Regions from separate parts of the Kineococcus endophyticus genome, predicted to be linked through region 2. Evidence: riboswitches for the same ligand, from Rfam matches in the RefSeq annotation. Region 2 holds a riboswitch; the other holds the start of a gene.
What was found. Region 2 has a riboswitch for glycine ahead of gcvT (glycine cleavage system aminomethyltransferase GcvT). Riboswitches for the same ligand answer to the same signal wherever they lie in the genome.
Positions count from the first base shown of each region.

Region 1 (8,604 bases), on a different contig from region 2:
ACGCTGCCCATGACGGGTGGGAGCAGCGCCCGCAGCGGGCCGCGGGCGTGCCGGCCCGGGACCGCCGTGACCCGGACCTGCTGCCCGCCGGCGACGAGGACGCGGTCGTCCCAGGTCCCGAGGCCGTGCACGTCCTCGAAGCCGTACCGGCGTTCGAGGCGGGTGCGCGCGTGCGGCGTCGTCAGGACGGGGACCGTCGCGTCCAGCCCCCGACGGGCGACCCGGTCGAGGTGGTCGCCGTGCAGGTGCGACAGCACGATCCCGCTGAGCGGCGGGAGGTCCTCGACCGCGAGCGCCGGCTCGGTCCGCCGCCGAGACGCCATGCCCCAGCCCAGGTACGCGTACTGGCCGGCGTGCAGGAAGTTCGGGTCGGTGAGCAGCGTCAGCGGTCCCCACCGCAGCAGGACGGTGGCGGTGCCGACGACGGTGAGCGCGAGGCGGGGGCTGTCCACGCCGGGGGGTTACCCGCCCCGGGCCCGGGTAGTCGCCCCGTGTGGACGAACCCGCCCCGCACGACCTGCTGACCGTCTACCTCGGCGACCACCTGGCCGGGGCGAGCGCCGGCCGGGCGCGGCTGGCGAGGGCCGCGCGCGCGCACGCTGGCACCGGGACCGGGCGGGCCCTCGCAGCGCTGCACGCCGAGGTCGTGGAGGACCGGCGAGAACTGCTGCGGTGGATGCGGGTCCTCGGCGTGCCGCGGCGGCGGCACCTGCAGGTGCTGGCCACCGTCGCCGAGGCCCTGGGAACCCTCAAACCCAACGGGCGCCTCGTGCGGAGGTCGCCGCTGCGCACGGTCGTGGAGCTGGAGGGGCTCCTCCTGGGGGTGGAGGGCAAGGCCGCCGGGTGGCGCAGCCTGCAGGAGCTGGCCGACGCCGGTGGTCCGCTCGGGTCCCGGCTGGACGCCGACCGCCTGGACGTCCTCCTCGACCGCGCGGAACGGCAGGCCGACGTCCTGGAGCGGTTGCGCCGCAACGCCGTCCGCGACGTCCTGGCCGGTTGACGTGCGCGGCCGGTCCCTGGTGGCGGGTCTGCTCTGCGGAGTGGGGCTCGCGGGGTTCCTCGACGAGGTGGTGTTCCACCAGCTGCTGCACTGGCACCACTTCTACGACCGGTCCACGAGCACGGTGGGGCTGGTCTCCGACGGCTGGTTCCACGCGGGCAGCTGGCTGGCGACCGTCGCGGGGTTGTTCGTCGTCGCGGACCTGCAGCGGCGGCACGCGCTCGCCGGGCGGCGGGTGGCGGCCGGTGTCCTGCTGGGCTGGGGCGGGTTCCAGCTGTACGACGGCCTGGTGCAGCACAAGGTGTTCGGGCTGCACCAGGTGCGCTACGGCGTGGAGCTGTGGCCCTACGACCTGGCGTGGAACCTGACCGGGGCGCTGGGGGTGCTCGCCGGCGTCCTCCTGCTGGTCCTGCGGCGGCGGCGCCGCACGTGACCTGGACCGCGCTCCTCGTCCCCGCGGTGCTCCTGCCGGCCGCGTACCTCGGCGCCGAGCACGTCCTGCACCGCCGGGGCGACGCCTGGCCCGTGACCCGCAGCGGTGCGGCGCTCGCGGCGGGTGCGCTCCTGGCGGTGACGGCGCTGTGGCCCGGGAGCGGTGACCTCCGCGTCGCCGAGACCGTGCGGCACCTGCTGGCGACGATGGCCGCGCCGGTCCTGTTCGCGCTGTCCGGTCCGGTCGCGCTCACCCTGCGGGTGCTCCGCTCCCGGCCACGGCGAGCGCTGGTGCGGCTCCTGCACGGCCGGTGGGCGCGCGCCGTGACGTGGTGGCCGGTCGCGACGGTCCTCGCGGCGTCCGGCGCCCCGCTGTTCTACCTGGCGCCCGTCCCGCACGGGCTGCACGCGCCGCTCATGGTCCACATGGCCCTCGCGAGCTGGCTGCTCGCGACGGTCGTCGCGGGTCCCGACCCCGCGCGGGGACGACCCGGGACCGTGACGAGCACGCTCGCCCTGCTCGTCGTCGCCGCCGTCCACGGGATCACGGCCAAGCTCTGCTCCGCGGCCGGCGCCGGACCGGCCGCGGAGCTGCTCTTCGTCGGAGGTGACGTCGTGGAGGTGGGGACCGCCGTCGCCGTGTGGTCGCGGTGGTACCGGCGGACCGCGCCGCGTGCCGCGCGCTCGACCCGAGGGACCGTCACCGACGTCCGTACGGGATGTCTGCAGGCCGGCCCCGGGAACGGGGGTCAGGGGGCCCAACAGGGGTCGGCGTGCAGACATCCCGTACGCGGCGGCTAGTCGTCCTTGCTGAGGCGGGTCGCGCCCTCGGCGTCCCGCGCGGCACCGGCGGCCTCCTCGCGGGCGCGCTTGAGCGCCTCGGCCGGGTCCTCCAGGACGACGTCGGGCAGACCGGCGTCGTGGGCAGCGTCGTGGGCGGAGTCGCCGTCCTGGGCCTCGCGGCGGCGCGGCGCGGCGGCGTCGGGGCCCCCGTGGGCGGAGAACATCGACCCGAAACCCTTGAGCGCGTCGTTGAGTTCGCTGGGGACGATCCAGACCTTGTTCGCGTCGCCGCGGGCGATCTGCGGCAGCGTCTGCAGGTACTGGTAGGCCAGCAGCTTCGGGTCCGGGTCGCCGCGGTGGATGGCGTCGAACACCTGGGTGATGGCCTTCGCCTCACCCTGCGAGCGCAGGATCGCGGCCTGCGCCTGACCCTCGGCCCGCAGGATCGAGGACTGCTTCTCGCCCTCGGCCGTGAGGATCTGCGACTGCTTGGAACCCTCGGCGTTGAGGATCGCGGCGCGCCGGTCGCGTTCGGCGCGCATCTGCTTCTCCATCGAGTCCTGGACGCTCGCGGGCGGGTCGATCGCCTTGAGCTCCACGCGGTTCACGCGGATCCCCCAGCGTCCGGTCGCCTCGTCGAGCACCCCGCGCAACTGACCGTTGATCTGGTCGCGGCTCGTCAGGGTCTGCTCGAGGTCGAGAGACCCGATGACGTTGCGCAACGTCGTGACCGTGAGCTGCTCGATGCCCTGGATGTAGTTCGCGATCTCGTACGTCGCCGACTTCGGGTCGGTCGGCTGGTAGTAGATGACCGTGTCGATGCTGACGACGAGGTTGTCGGACGTGATGACCGGCTGCGGCGGGAACGAGACGACCTGTTCGCGCAGGTCGACGTTCGCGCGCACCTTGTCGATGAACGGCACGAGGAAGTGCAGCCCGGCGTCCAAGGTCCGTGAGTACCGCCCGAGGCGTTCGACGATGACGGCCGTGGCCTGCGGGACGATCCGGATCGTCCGGATGATCACCGTCACCGCGAACAGGATGACGAGCACCAGGACGATCAGGGTCACGACGTTGTCCATCAGCGTTCCTCTCGGTCCATCAGGGACCCTCCGGGACCGCCGTCGGCGGTGGGGTCGCGGGCAAGGGGCCGATGACGGCCGTCGCGCCGTCGATCGCGGTGACGACCACGTCGTCACCGGCCGCGAACGCCGGACCGGCCGACCGCGCCGACCACGTCTCACCGGCGAGCTTGACCTGCCCGCCGCGGACCGTGACGTCGGCGAGGACGAGCGCGGGGCGCCCCACGAGCGCGGCCGCGTTCGTCGTGCCGACCGGTGGCATCCGCAACCGCCGCAGCAGGACGGGGCGGATGGTTCCGATGAGCAGGGCGGCGACGAGGGCCGCCAGGACGACCTGCCAGACGAAGCTGAGGCCGAACGCGTCGGCGGCGGCGCCCGCGAGGGCGCCGCCGGCGAGCATGGCGAAGACCAGGTCGATCGCGGTGATCTCCAGGATCCCCAGGACGAGCGCGGCCGCGATCCACAGCAGCCAGCTGCGGTCGAGCAAGGCGTCCAGGAACTCCACGGTGATCACCCCCTGACGGTGATCCTACGCACCCGTCAGTACTCCGACAGCGGCGGGCACGAGCAGACGAGGTTCCGGTCCCCCGCCGCGCCGTCGATGCGACGCACCGGCGGCCAGTACTTCGTGCGCGGGTCCATCCCCGCCGGGTAGACCGCCTCGGCGCGCGTGTACGGGTGGTCCCACTCGCCGACGAGGGACGCCGCCGTGTGCGGGGCGTGCCGCAGCGGGGAGTCCTCCACGGCCCAGCGCCCGTCGGCGATCTCCTGCACCTCGGCGGCGATGGCGAGCATCGCGTCGCAGAACCGGTCGAGTTCGGCGAGGTCCTCGCTCTCGGTCGGTTCGACCATGAGCGTGCCCACGACGGGGAACGACATCGTCGGGGCGTGGAACCCGTGGTCGATGAGCCGCTTCGCGACGTCGTCGACCGTGACGCCCGTGGCCTTCGTCATGGGCCGCAGGTCGAGGATGCACTCGTGGGCGACGAGCCCGCCCGGCCCGCGGTAGAGGACCGGGAACGCGGCGGACAGCCGGGCCGCGACGTAGTTCGCCGACAGCACCGCCTGGACGGTGGCCGCGCGCAGGCCGTCCGGGCCCATGAGCCGCAGGTACGCCCACGGGATCGGCAGGATCCCCGCGGAACCGAACGGCGCGGCCGAGACCATGCCGACACCGCCCGCGTCCGGTGCGGTCGAGGGCAGGAACGGCGCGAGGTGGGAACGCACCGCGACGGGCCCGACGCCCGGGCCGCCACCGCCGTGGGGGATGCAGAACGTCTTGTGCAGGTTCAGGTGCGAGACGTCGGCGCCGAACTTCCCGGGCCGGGCGAGGCCGACGAGGGCGTTGAGGTTCGCGCCGTCGACGTACACCTGGCCGCCGGCGTCGTGGACGAGGCCGCAGACTTCGCGGATGGACTCCTCGTAGACCCCGTGGGTGGACGGGTAGGTGACCATGAGCGCGGCGAGGTCTCCGGCGTGCTGGGAGACCTTGGCGCGCAGGTCGTCGAGGTCGACGTTGCCGGCCTCGTCGCACGCGACGACGACGACCTTCAGCCCGGCCATGACGGCGCTGGCGGCGTTCGTGCCGTGCGCGGAACTGGGGATGAGGCAGATCGTGCGCTCGCCCTGCCCCTGCGCCACGTGGTAGGCGCGGATCGCGAGGAGACCGGCGAACTCCCCCTGCGAACCGGCGTTGGGCTGCAACGAGACGGCGTCGTACCCGGTGACCTCGGCGAGCCACCGCTCGAGGTCGGCGACGAGTTCGGCGGTGCCCGCGAGCTGGTCGGCCGGGGCGTAGGGGTGCAGGTCGGCGAACTCCGGCCAGGAGATGGGTTCGAGCTCGGTCGTCGCGTTGAGCTTCATCGTGCACGAGCCCAGCGGGATCGCCCCGCGGTCCAGGGCGTAGTCGGCGTCGGACAGCCGGCTGAGGTAGCGCAGCATCGCCGTCTCGGACCGGTGCTGGGAGAACACCGGGTGGGTGAGGAACTCCGACGTGCGGCGCAGGGACTCGGGCAGGGCGGGTTCGGCGGCCACCTCGGAGGGGTCCAGGCCGAACCCGCGCAGGGCGGCCGCCACGTGCGCGTCCGACGTCGTCTCGTCGACGGTCATCCCGACGTGGTCGGCGTCGACGCGGCGCAGGTTCACGCCCGCCGCCAGGGCGGCGGCCACCACCTCGTCCGCGCGACCGGGCACCCGGGCCAGGACGGTGTCGAAGAACTCGTCGTGCACGACCTCGACGCCACCCTCGCGCAACTGCTGCGCGAGCGCGGACGCGCGGCGGGCCACCTGCAGCCCGATGGCACGCAGACCCTCGGGGCCGTGCCAGACGGCGTAGCAGCCGGCCATGACGGCCAGGAGCACCTGCGCGGTGCAGATGTTGGACGTCGCCTTGTCGCGGCGGATGTGCTGCTCGCGGGTCTGCAGGGCCAGGCGGTAGGCCTTGTTCCCGTCCGCGTCCACCGAGACGCCCACGAGCCGGCCCGGCAGCGAGCGCTCCAGGCCCTTGCGCACGGCCATGTACGCGGCGTGCGGACCGCCGGCGCCCATCGGGACGCCGAACCGCTGGCTGGACCCGACGGCCACGTCGACGCCGAACTCGGCCGGCGGGACGAGGACGGTGAGGGCGAGCAGGTCGGCCGCGGCGACGGTGACGGCGCCCTTGGCCTTCGCGTCGGCGACGACGGCCGCCAGGTCGCGCACCCGGCCCGACGTCCCCGGGTACTGCACGAGCAGCCCGAAGACGTCCCCCACCCCGGCGAGCGGGTCGGGGGCGTCGAGGTCGACGACGGCCAGCTCGAGCCCGAGCGGGACGGCGCGCGTGCGCAGGACCGCGAGGGTCTGCGGCAGCACGTCGGCGTCGACCGCGAAGACCGCGCCCCGGGGTGCCTTGGACGTGCGCCGCGCCAGCGTCATGGCCTCGGCGGCGGCGGTGCCCTCGTCCAGGAGCGAGGCGTTCGCGATGTCGAGGCCCGTGAGGTCGGTGACCGCGGTCTGGAAGTTCAGCAGGGCCTCCAGCCGGCCCTGGGAGATCTCCGGCTGGTACGGCGTGTAGGCGGTGTACCAGGCCGGGTCCTCGAGGACGTTGCGCCTCACCACGGCCGGCGTGCGGGTGCCGTGGTACCCCAGGCCGATGAGGGAGGGGACGACGCGGTTGCGGCCGGCGAGGGCGCGCAGCGCGGCCGTCACCGACGTCTCGTCGAGGGCCTCGGGCAGGTCCAGGACGCCGTCGCGGATGCCCGCGGGGACGGCGCGGCCGACGAGCTCGTCGAGGGAGGACAGCCCGACCACGTCGAGCATGCGGGCCACGGCGACGGCGTCGGGGCCGATGTGCCGGGCACTGAACGGCAGGGCGGCGGGTTCGGGCGTGAACGGGGGCAGTTCGCGGTCGACGGGCACGGACGGCGAGGTCATGGACGCTCCGGAGGTCTGGCGTTGCGCGGACGGACCTCCCCGTCTGTCACACGCCGCGGACGGCACGTTCCAGAGCGGCCTGCCCCACGTGGTCCTTCCGCCTGAGAGGTTCCGGGGATGTTGCCCCTTCGGCGCCCCGGCCCGGATCGGGTCGGAGTCTCTCCCACACGGGGTGAACGGCCGCCGTCAGTCTACGGGGTCGCGCGCCGAGGTCCCCGTCGGCGGGCACGCGGGGCGTCGAGCCGGGTCCGTGGGCCCGACGGCGCTAGGTTGTGCGCGTGATCACCCTCGCCGTCTGCAGTGCCAAGGGCGGTGTCGGCAAGACCTCCGTCGTGCTGGGTCTCGCGTCGGCCGCCCTGGCCCGCGGCACCAGCACCCTGGTGGTGGACCTGGACCCGCAGGCCGACGCGACGTCGGGGCTGGACGTGACGGCCCAGCGCGCGCACGACGTCGCCGCCGTCCTGACCTCCCCCAAGCGGCGCGTCGCCGAGGACGCCGTCGCGCCGAGCGGCTGGGTCGACGACCACCCCGGGCTGCTCGACGTCGTCAGCGGGTCCGCCGACTCGGCCCGGCGCGACACCCCCGACGCCGACGAGGAGGAGCTCAAGGCGCTGCGCCGCGCACTGCGCAAGCTGGACGACCACGACCTGGCCATCCTCGACACACCCCCCTCCCTCAACGGCCTGACCCGCTCGGCGTGGCGCGCCGCGGACGCGGTGCTCGTCGTCTCGGACGCCAGCCGGTTCTCGGTCGCCGCCGTCGACCGGACGCTGCGCGAGGTGCGGTCGTTGCGGTCCGGCCCGAGCGTCGTGGGCATCGTCGTCAACCGGTTCACGCAGCGGTCCGGCGAACAGCGGTTCCGGTTCGAGGAACTGCGCGGCCTGTTCGGTGACCTGGTCCTCGACCCGCTGCCCGACCGGGTGTCCGTCCCGCAGTCCCAGGGCGCCGGGGTCCCCCTGCACGCGCTGAAGACGCGGACGGCGAGAACGCTTGCGGCTCAGTTCGACTCGCTGCTCGACCGGGTCCTGGAGACGGCGAGGGGAACCGCAGGGAGTTTCTAGACGTCACAACGTGCAGGAAGGTTGCGCTGCGCCTACCGTCAATCGACGGGTCGTGCGCACAATGGTCCTGTTGGTGCCGCCCCCGCTCTCCCCGCGCCCGCCGCGGGTCCAAGGAGGTCTCGTGACGTCGTCCAACATCCCCCTCACCGGGTCCCCGCGCGCTGAAGCCCCCGCGCGCGTCGTCCGCCCCGCGCGGGCCGCCGCACCGCCGACGACCGGCCGTCGCGCCCTCCCGGTCGACCCCGAGGCCGACCGCATCAGCGCTCTGGTGCAACGCCTCCGCTCGCACTGGACGCGCTCGGGCGCCGACATCGCCACGCGGCTGCGCCCGGGCGTGGACGACGCCCAGCTCGACGCGGTCGAGCGCCAGATGGGCCTGCTCATCCCCCGCGCCGCCCGGGCGTGGTGGCGGGCCGTCGACGGGGTCGACCCGGTGCGGACGACGTTCCGGACCAGCTCCCCCACCGTCGGCCCCGGCGGCTGGGTGCCGCTGCGCCTGGAGGAGGCCGTCGCCCGCGCGACCGGTCAGGGTCCGGGCCTGGCGGCACCACCCGCCCTGCTGCCGGTGTTCGCCCGCGACGAGGAGCTCATCGCGGTGCGTCTCGGATCCAGCCGGGCCGTGGTGGAGCAACTCGTCCTCGCCGAGGACGGCGAGGGCTACCAGCACTCCTGGCGCGTCGGTCTCGACGAGCTGCTGAGCACGTGGGCGGACTCGCTGCTGGCCGCCGTCATCTGGCTGCCGGACGCCCACGACTGGGTGACCGACCCCTTCGCCCTGCAGGCGATGCCGCGCGCCGAGCTGCTGGACTGAGCCGAACTGCTGGACTGAGGAGTC
Region 1 is NZ_JBFNQN010000017.1:57,025-65,628, reverse strand. Features, by position in the region: gene AB1207_RS21680 (MBL fold metallo-hydrolase) at 1-452, opposite strand, end outside; gene AB1207_RS21675 (hypothetical protein) at 494-1,000, shown strand; gene AB1207_RS21670 (DUF2243 domain-containing protein) at 1,002-1,433, shown strand; gene AB1207_RS21665 (cytochrome c oxidase assembly protein) at 1,430-2,233, shown strand; gene AB1207_RS21660 (SPFH domain-containing protein) at 2,230-3,297, opposite strand; gene AB1207_RS21655 (NfeD family protein) at 3,317-3,811, opposite strand; gene gcvP (aminomethyl-transferring glycine dehydrogenase) at 3,838-6,708, opposite strand; glycine riboswitch at 6,788-6,884, opposite strand; gene AB1207_RS21645 (ParA family protein) at 6,987-7,769, shown strand; gene AB1207_RS21640 (SMI1/KNR4 family protein) at 7,891-8,580, shown strand.
Region 1: linked by a shared signal. The riboswitch ahead of gcvP (aminomethyl-transferring glycine dehydrogenase) and the one ahead of gcvT (glycine cleavage system aminomethyltransferase GcvT) in region 2 are both predicted to bind glycine.

Region 2 (8,604 bases):
GGCGGCCGTCGCCTCGAGGGTGTGGTCGGGGTCGCCGGCGAACAGCGCCGTGAGGATCGCGGTGTCCGTGGTGTTCCCGCGGGCGATCTCGCTGGGCGAGGGACGACCGCGCAGCGGCGGCTGCGGGGCGCTGGGGTAGCGCTCGGCCAGCATGTCGCGCAGCGCGAACTGGTTCGTCAGGTTGCCGTTGTGGGCGAGCGCCACCGTGCCGCCGGCGGTGTCGCCGAGCGTGGGCTGCGCGTTCTGCCAGCCGCCACCACCGGTCGTGGAGTAGCGGGCGTGACCGACGGCGATGTGCCCCTGCAGGGACTCCAGCGCCGACTCGTCGAAGACCTGGGACACCAGCCCGGTGTCCTTGAAGACGAGGATCTGCTCGCCGTTGCTGACGGCGATGCCGGCCGCCTCCTGCCCCCGGTGCTGCAGGGCGTAGAGGCCGTAGAAGGTGAGCTTGGAGACTTCCTCGCCCGGCGCCCAGACCCCGAAGACGCCACACGCGTCCTGGGGGCCCTTCTCGCCGGGGAGCAGGTCGTGGTTCAGACGTCCGTCACCGCGGGCCACGCGTCGAGTGTGTCACACCCCGGGGCGCTTGCGGCTCCGCCTACGGGGTTGCGCCCGGGTCCCGGTGCGCCGGTCGGCGAGGACCGCGACGAGGGCACCGAGCAGGACGAACACGAGGCCGAGGGAGCAGAACAGGTACCCGAAGAGGGCCTGCTGGGAGTACCCGTCCGACGGCGGGGTGGTGATCGCGATGGCCCCGGAGACGACGAAGGCGAGGAGCAGACCGGTCAGCGCGAAGGACCGGAACCGGGGGGCCCGACGGCGCGTGACCTGCACGAACGCCGTCCCCTCGCGCTCCTCCTCGCGTTCGGGAGCCTCGGGGGTCGGGTCCTGCACGGGTTCGCTCACGGGGAGAACGCTACGGGCTCAGACGGGGGCCGGCGGCACGAGGGGCAGCAGCTCCCCCAGGTCAGTCCGCTGGCCGCTGGCCTGCACCCGACCGGCCGCCCGGGCGTCGGAGAAGGTCAGGCTGCCGGTGGCCAGCGCGATCCACGTGGGGCCGTCCATCTCGACCACGGCGGGCGGGGTGCCGCGGGTGTGCCGGGGGCCCTCGATGACCTGCACGGCCGCGAACGGGGGCACCCGCACCTCGACGCTGCCGCCGGGGTAGCGCGCGGCGAGCTCCTCCAGGCAGTACCGGACGGCGGTCGCCAGCGCGGGCCGGGCGGGCTTCCCGCCCTCGTCCAGGACCGCCGTCACCGCACGGACGGCGGCCAGGCCCTCGGTGGGATCGGTGCGTCGACGCGGTGGCACGGGCTCATGCTCGCACCCGCCCCGTGGCCCGCAGCGCGACGGCCACCGCCCCCAGGAGCAGGAGCACGACCCCCGCCAGGACGGGCACCGAGACGGCGAACGCGACCCCGGCGCTCGAGCTGACCCCGACGGCGAGCGCCGGGACGGCCATCCCGAGGTACCCGGCGAGGAACACCCCGGCCGTGGCCTCCCCGCGCGCTCCGGCCGGGGCGAGGGCGACGGCCGTCGCGAGCGCGCCCTTGAGCAGCGCACCGACCCCGGCACCGGCGAGGACCCCGCCGCCGACGAAGAGCACGACGGAGGCCGCGAGGACCCCGGCGCCCAGGACGAGGACCCCGGCCGACGTCAGGACGAGCCCGAGCCGGAGCTGGTGGTCGGGGTGCAGCCGGGTGAGCAGCACCTGGCTCAGCGCGGCGGCCCCGAAGACCGCGAAGGCGGTCGCCCCGCCGGGGACGGCACCGGCGTGGCCCAGCGTGGACAGGACGGAGGGGGCCAGGGAGCTGAACAGGCCGAGGACGGCGAAGAGGCCGAAGGAGGCGAGGGCCGCGGCGAGGTAGCGGCCGCGGGCGTCGCGCGGCACGGCGACGCGCTGGACGCGGTAGGGGCGGTGCTCGGCGCGGACGTCAGCGGCGACGGTCTCGGGGACGGTCCGCACGGCGACCGCGAGGACGACCAGCAGGACGAGGAACAGCAGGTGCGGGACGCGCAGCGGGTCGCCGAGGTGCCCGACGAGGAACCCCGCGAGCAGGGACCCCAGGCCGAGGCCGCCGAGGTTGGCGGCGGTCGCGACGACGGCGGCCGTCCCGGGCCGGGTCGAGGGCGTCCGTCCGTGCAGCTCGGCGAGCCAGGCCGTCGCCGTCGGGGTCACGGCGCCGACCGCGAGCCCGGTGAGGACGCGGGCCACGACCAGGACGACGACGTCCGGGGTGAGGACCAGCAGCAGGGCCGCGACGGCCTCGAGGGCGAGTGCCGGGACGAGGACGAGACGCCGGCCGAGGTGGTCGGACAGGTGCCCGACGGTGAACAGGCTGACGGCCACCCCGGCCGCGTAGACGGCGAAGGCGACGGTCACGACCACGGTCGGCAGCCCGTCGCGTTCGCGGTAGAGCGCCCACAGCGGGGTGGGCACGGTGGCGAAGGCCATGGCCGTCGCGAACGCGGCGGCGACGAGGAGGAAGCCCACCCGGTGCCGGCGGGGACCGGGGGTCGTCCTGCCGGTCACGGGGTGGTCGGTGCTGGTCGTGGTCACGGGGGCTGCAACGTGGGGTCGACCCGGCCCTTCCGCTCCATCGGTGGGTGGTGGGACCGTCCATCGGAAGAACCGATGGGAGGCACCGTGGAGCTGGCTCAGCTGGAGACGTTCCTCGCCGTGGTCGACGCGGGCACCATCAGCGCGGCCGCCCGTCGGCTGGGCTCGGCGCAGTCGACGATCAGCACCGTCGTGCGCGGTCTGGAGGACGACCTCGGCGTCGCCCTCTTCACCCGCACCTCCCGGCAGGCCGTCCTCACCGACGCCGGCCGGGCGCTGCTGCCCGAGGCGCGGCGGCTGCTGGCGGGCGCCGCCGAGGCGCGGACCGCGGTCCGCGAGGCGGACGCGGGACCCGCGGGACCGCTGACCGTCGGCGTCGTCACGACGATGCACCCCGTCGACCTGCCCTCGCTGCTCAGCAGCTTCACCACCGCGCACCCGCGGGTGTCGGTGTCCATGCGCGTCGTGGCGGACGGGTCCCGCGGGCTGCTGCGCGCGCTCGTGGAGGGCGAGCTCGACGTGGCGTTCCTGTCGTGGCCGTTCCGGCCGCCGGGCAGCGTCGAACTGCGGCCGCTGGTCCGGACCCCGTTCCGGCTCCTCGTCCCGGCCGGGCACCCGGCGCCGACCGCCCGGCCGGTGGCGCTCGCCGACCTGGCCGGGGAGCGGTGGGTCGACGGGCCGCCGGGGTTCGGCAACCGGCTGCTCGTCGACGCCGCGTTCGACCGGGTCGGGGCGCGGCGCACCGTGGCGGTGGAGGTCCCGGACGTCTCGACGTTCCCCGCCTACGTCGCCGCCGGTCTCGGGATGGCCTTCGTGCCCGGGACCGTGCCGGTGCCGCCGGGGGTGCGCGAACTGGCCCTGGAGGAACCGACGCCGCCGTGGTCGCTCGCCCTCGCGACGCGGCGCGCCACCCCGGACCGGCCGGTGCGGCGCGCCGTCGAGGCGTTCGTCGAGGAGGTGCGCCTCAGCACTCGGGGACGTTGACCCCCACGGTCACGGGCCGGGCTCCCCGCCCGACGACCGTCAGGGCGAGCCCGCCGAGCGAGGTCTCCTTGTACTCCGAGCGCATGTGCGCGCCCGTCTGCCGCATCGTCGCGATCGCGGTGTCGAGACTGACGACGTGGCTGCCGTCGCCGCGCATCGCGGTGCGGGCCGCGTGGATCGCCGTCGTCGCGCCGACCGCGTTCCGTTCGATGCAGGGGATCTGGACGAGCCCGCCGACGGGGTCGCACGTGAGGCCGAGGTGGTGCTCGACGGCGATCTCCGCCGCGTTCTCGACCTGTTCGGGCGTTCCGCCCAGGACGGCCGCGAGGCCCGCGGCGGCCATCGCGCTGGCCGAGCCGACCTCCCCCTGGCACCCGACCTCGGCCCCGGAGATCGACCCGGTCTCCTTCAGGACGATCCCGATGCCCCCGGCGGCCAGCAGGAACCGCACGGTCCCGGCGTCGTCGGCGCCCGGCACGAAGCGGCGGTAGAAGTGCAGGACGGCCGGGACGATGCCCGCGGCCCCGTTCGTCGGGGCCGTCACGACGCGGCCGCCCGCGGCGTTCTCCTCGTTGACGGCCAGGGCGAACAGGCTCACCCAGTCCATCGCGTGCAGGGCGTCGTCGGAGGAGTTCCCCTCCTCGGCGAGCAGTTGGGTGTGCAGGCGCGGCGCGCGACGGCGGACGCCGAGACCTCCGGGCAGGACGCCGTCGGTGACGAGGCCGTGGTCCACGCAGGCCGCCATCGCCGCGAAGATGCGCAGCAGCCCCGCGTCCACCTCGTCGCCCGGGCGCAGGCTCTCCTCGTTGCGGCGCACCAGGTCCGCGACGCCGAGGCCCGTGCTGCGGCAGTGCTCGAGGAGTTCCTCGCCCGTGCGGAACGCGTGCGGCAACCCCTCCCCCGTCCCCACCACGGGGGCGTCGGGTTCGAGCGGGTGGTTCCGGACGAAACCCCCGCCGACGGAGTACGACGTCCGCTCGGCGACGACGTCACCGGCGGCGTCGCGCGCGGTGAAGACCATCCCGTTGGGGTGGGCCGGCAGCGACTGGACCAGGAGCCGGACGTCGGCGTCCGGGTCGAACGGCACGCGGTGGACACCGAGCAGCGGGAGTTCGCGCTCTCGGGCGACCGCGTCCAGCCGCGCCTCGACGGCGTCGGGGTCGACGAGTTCGGGACGCTCCCCCAGCAGCCCCAGGACGACGGCCCGGTCGCTGCCGTGGCCGCGGCCGGTGGCGCCCAGGGACCCGTGCAGGTCCACGGTCACCGACGCCACGCGACTCAGGTCCCCGGCGGCCTGCACGTCCTCGGCGAAGGCGAGCGCCGCCCGCATCGGCCCGACGGTGTGCGAGCTCGACGGGCCGATGCCGATGGAGAACATGTCGAAGACGGACAGCGGGGTGCTCACGGCTCAGCGCTCCCGGCGGTAGAAGGGCAGGGCCACGACCTCGACCGGCAGCTCGGTCCCGCGGACGTCCACGCCGAGGCGCGTGCCCGGCTCCGCCAGCGCCGCGTCGACGTACGCCATCGCCACGGGGTGGCCCAGCGTCGGGGAGAGCGCCCCGCTCGTGACCTCACCGACCGCCTCGCCCCCGGACACGACGGCGTACCCGGCGCGGGGGGCCCGGCGACCCTCGCCGCGCAGCCCCACGAGGACGCGCGTGGGCGGTTCCTGCGCCAGCCGCTGCAGGGCCTCCAGCCCCACGGCCCCGGGCTCCTTGTCGAGGACGACGACGCGGCCCAGCCCGGCGGCGAAGGGGGTCGTGTCCTGGCTCAGCTCGTGCCCGTAGAGCGGCATCCCGGCCTCGAGGCGGAGGGTGTCGCGGCAGGCCAAGCCCGCGGGGACCCCGCCGTGCTCGCGGGTGGCGGCGAGCAGGGCGTCCCACACCTCGCGCGTGCGCTCGACGGGGACGAACACCTCGAAGCCGTCCTCACCGGTGTACCCGGTGCGGGCCAGCAGGACCTCGACCCCGGCCAGCACCGCGGTGACCGAGCGGTAGTAGCGCAGCGTCGCGAGGTCCGGCCCGGACTCCAGCAGGGGGGTCACGATGGCGACGGAGGCGGGCCCCTGCACGGCGACCAAGCCCCAGCGGGCCGTCTCGTCGGCGACGTGGGCGTCGAACGGGCGGGCGCGGTCGGCCAGGGCGACGACGACGGGTTCGACGTTCGCGGCGTTGGCCACGACGAGGAACTCCTCCTCGCCCAGGCGGTAGGTGACGAGGTCGTCGACGATCCCACCCTCGTGGTCGACGACCATCCCGTAGGCCGCCCGCCCGACGGCCATCGCCGAGGGGCGCCCGACGAGGGCGGCGTCCAGGGCGCGGCCGGCCTCGGGTCCGGTGACGCGGATCTCGCCCATGTGCGAGAGGTCGAAGAGCCCGGCGCTCGTGCGCACGGCCTTGTGCTCGGCGAGGTCGGAGGCGTAGCGCAGCGGCATCGACCAGCCGGCGAAGTCGGTGAACGACGCGCCCAGCTCGGCGTGCGCCTGGGCCAGCGGGCTCACGGCAGGGGTGGTGACCGGGGTGGTGCTGGTGCTCACGGGGCTCCTCTCGTCACGACCGCACGTCGCGGTCGAGCTGACCCCCTCTGTCGTGGGACCTGAGAGCTTCACCGTCACGCACTGCGCGACAACGGCTTTCCCCGTCGGTGAGGACCGGAGCGGTCCTGCTTTCCAGAGCGGCCTGCCCGTGGCGGTACGTGGACCTGAGAGGTTCCGGGGTGGTTGCTCCTTCGGTGCCCGCCGCGGACGGCGGAGCTCTCCCGCCGGGGCGGAGCGGCCGAGTGTTCAGTTGTCCCGGACAGCGTGGCACACGCGACGCCCGGCAGGGCTTCTACGGGACACGGACCCTGCCGATGAGGACGGTGGAACGTCTCACCCGCACCCCTTGCGGAAGGCCCCCCGTGTCCCGAGTGCTCCCCGTCACGATCGCCGGAGCGTCCGGCTGCCTGGCCGTCGCGGCGGCCGCCGCGACCGACCTGCCGGGTCTGGCCACCGCCGCCCTCGCCGCCCTCGCGGCGGGCGGGACGGCCGCGCTCGGGGCACGCGCCGGCCGGTCCGAGCGGGAGGCCGAGGACGCCGCGCGCCGGGACGCGGCCCGCCTGCGGTCCGGGGACCTCACGGGGTCGCAGGGGGCGGACCCCGAGCTGCGGGCCGCACTCGCGGCCCTCGGCGAGCGGGTCCGTCCGCTCACCGGGTCGGTCGACCTGCTGGGCATCGCGGGCGCGGAGATGGACGTCGCCGGACGCACCATCGCCGACGGCGCCCGGGACACGACCGACTCGGCGGCCCGCATCGCCGCCGCCAGCGACGAGGTGTCGGCGAAGGTCTCGACGATGGCCGCGGCCGGTGAGCAGATGCAGGCCGCCATCGCGGAGATCTCCCGCAGCGCCAACCAGGCCGTCGAGACCGCCGGCCACGGCGTGCAGGCCGTGACGTCGGCGGAGACGACGATCTCGGCGCTGGAGGAGTCCAGCGCCCGCGTCGGCGACGTCGTCAAGACGATCACCGCCATCGCCGACCAGACCAACCTGCTGGCCCTCAACGCCACCATCGAGGCCGCCCGCGCCGGCGAGACCGGCAAGGGGTTCGCCGTCGTGGCCGGCGAGGTCAAGGAGCTCGCGCAGCAGACGGCCCGCGCGACCGAGGAGATCGGCGCGACCGTCGCGCAGATCCAGGGCGACACGGCCTCGGCGATCGAGGCCATCCGCGTGGTGCGCGGCCTCATCGACTCCATCAGCGAGTACCAGCACACCATCGCCTCGGCGGTGGTGGAGCAGAACGTCACCACGCACGACCTCAACGCCTCCACGTCCGAGGTGGCCCGCCAGGCCGTGTCGATCGCGTCGTCGGTGGCCGTCGTCCACGAACGCGCCGCGGCGACCTCGACGGCCGCCTCGCGCAGCCACCTCGCGGTGTCGGAGGTCAAGCGCCTCGTGGGCCGGCTGCAGACCACGGTGCTGGACCTGACGCTGCCCGCCGCCGCCGACGAGCCCGGCAGCTACCGGATCGGCTGGGACCGTGCGGGGAACCGCCTCGAGATGACGATGGCCGGGCTCTGGGACGTCGAGCTCGCCCGGGCGTACGCCGCCGAGCTCATCGCCGCCATCCGCGACAACCGCCCCGGCTGGACCGTCGTCTGCACGATGAGCGAGCTCGGCCCGACGACGCCGGAGGTGCAGCGGCTCATCGAGAGCACGATGGCCGAGGCCGTCGCCCAGCGGATGACGTTCGCGGTCATCGTCCTGGACAACCTGCTCGTCGCGATGCAGATGCAGCGCTCGTCCGAGGCGCAGGGCGCGCCGATCGCCTACGCCGCCTCGCACGCCGAGGCGCTGGCCGTCCTGGCGGCTAGAGCTCCCCGGTGAGGAACTGGGCGCGGCCGTGACCGAAGGACCAGTCCGCGTCCCCGTTCTCCACGATCGACACGACGACGTCGCTGCCCGCCGTGCCCACGGCCTCGAGGTTGCGCACGAGCAGGCGGTGGAAGGCCACCTTCTGCTCCTGGGGGCGGGCGCGGCTCGTCACCTGCAGCAGGACGACCCCGTCGGTCCGGTCGATGCCGAGTCCGGTGTCGTGGACGACGAGCTCACCGGCGGGGTGCTGGTGCACGACCTGGTAGCGGTCCCCGTGGGGGACCTCGAACGCCTCCACGACGGCCGCGTGGGCGGCGTCGAGCAGGGCGGTCAGTTCCGCCGGGGACCGGCCGGCGACGACGTCGAAGCGGAGCAGGGGCACGGGAACCTCCTCGAAGTTTGTCCTGTCATTGTGACATGACGGGTCCCTCCGGTGCAGCCGTCGTCCCGCGCACGACCAGGTGGGGTTCCACGACCACGTCACGGCGGCCCTCGCGGTCGGCCCCCTCGAGCCGCTCGACGGCGAGGCGGACGGCCTCGCGCGCCTGACCGGCCGGGTCCTGCCCCACGGAGGTCAACCGGACGTGCCCGAGCCGGGCGAGCGGGCTGTCGTCGTAGCCGGTCACGGAGACCTGCTGCGGCACAGCCGTACCCGCCCGCAGCAGGGCGTCGAGGACCCCCAGCGCGACCCGGTCGTTCGCCGCCACGAC
Region 2 is NZ_JBFNQN010000002.1:101,824-110,427, forward strand. Features, by position in the region: gene purF (amidophosphoribosyltransferase) at 1-558, opposite strand, end outside; gene AB1207_RS02760 (hypothetical protein) at 571-906, opposite strand; gene AB1207_RS02765 (sterol carrier family protein) at 925-1,311, opposite strand; gene AB1207_RS02770 (MFS transporter) at 1,316-2,560, opposite strand; gene AB1207_RS02775 (LysR family transcriptional regulator) at 2,648-3,544, shown strand; gene AB1207_RS02780 (L-serine ammonia-lyase) at 3,525-4,922, opposite strand; gene gcvT (glycine cleavage system aminomethyltransferase GcvT) at 4,953-6,080, opposite strand; glycine riboswitch at 6,118-6,221, opposite strand; glycine riboswitch at 6,223-6,314, opposite strand; gene AB1207_RS02790 (methyl-accepting chemotaxis protein) at 6,443-7,906, shown strand; gene AB1207_RS02795 (tautomerase family protein) at 7,890-8,276, opposite strand; gene AB1207_RS02800 (LacI family DNA-binding transcriptional regulator) at 8,302-8,604, opposite strand, start outside.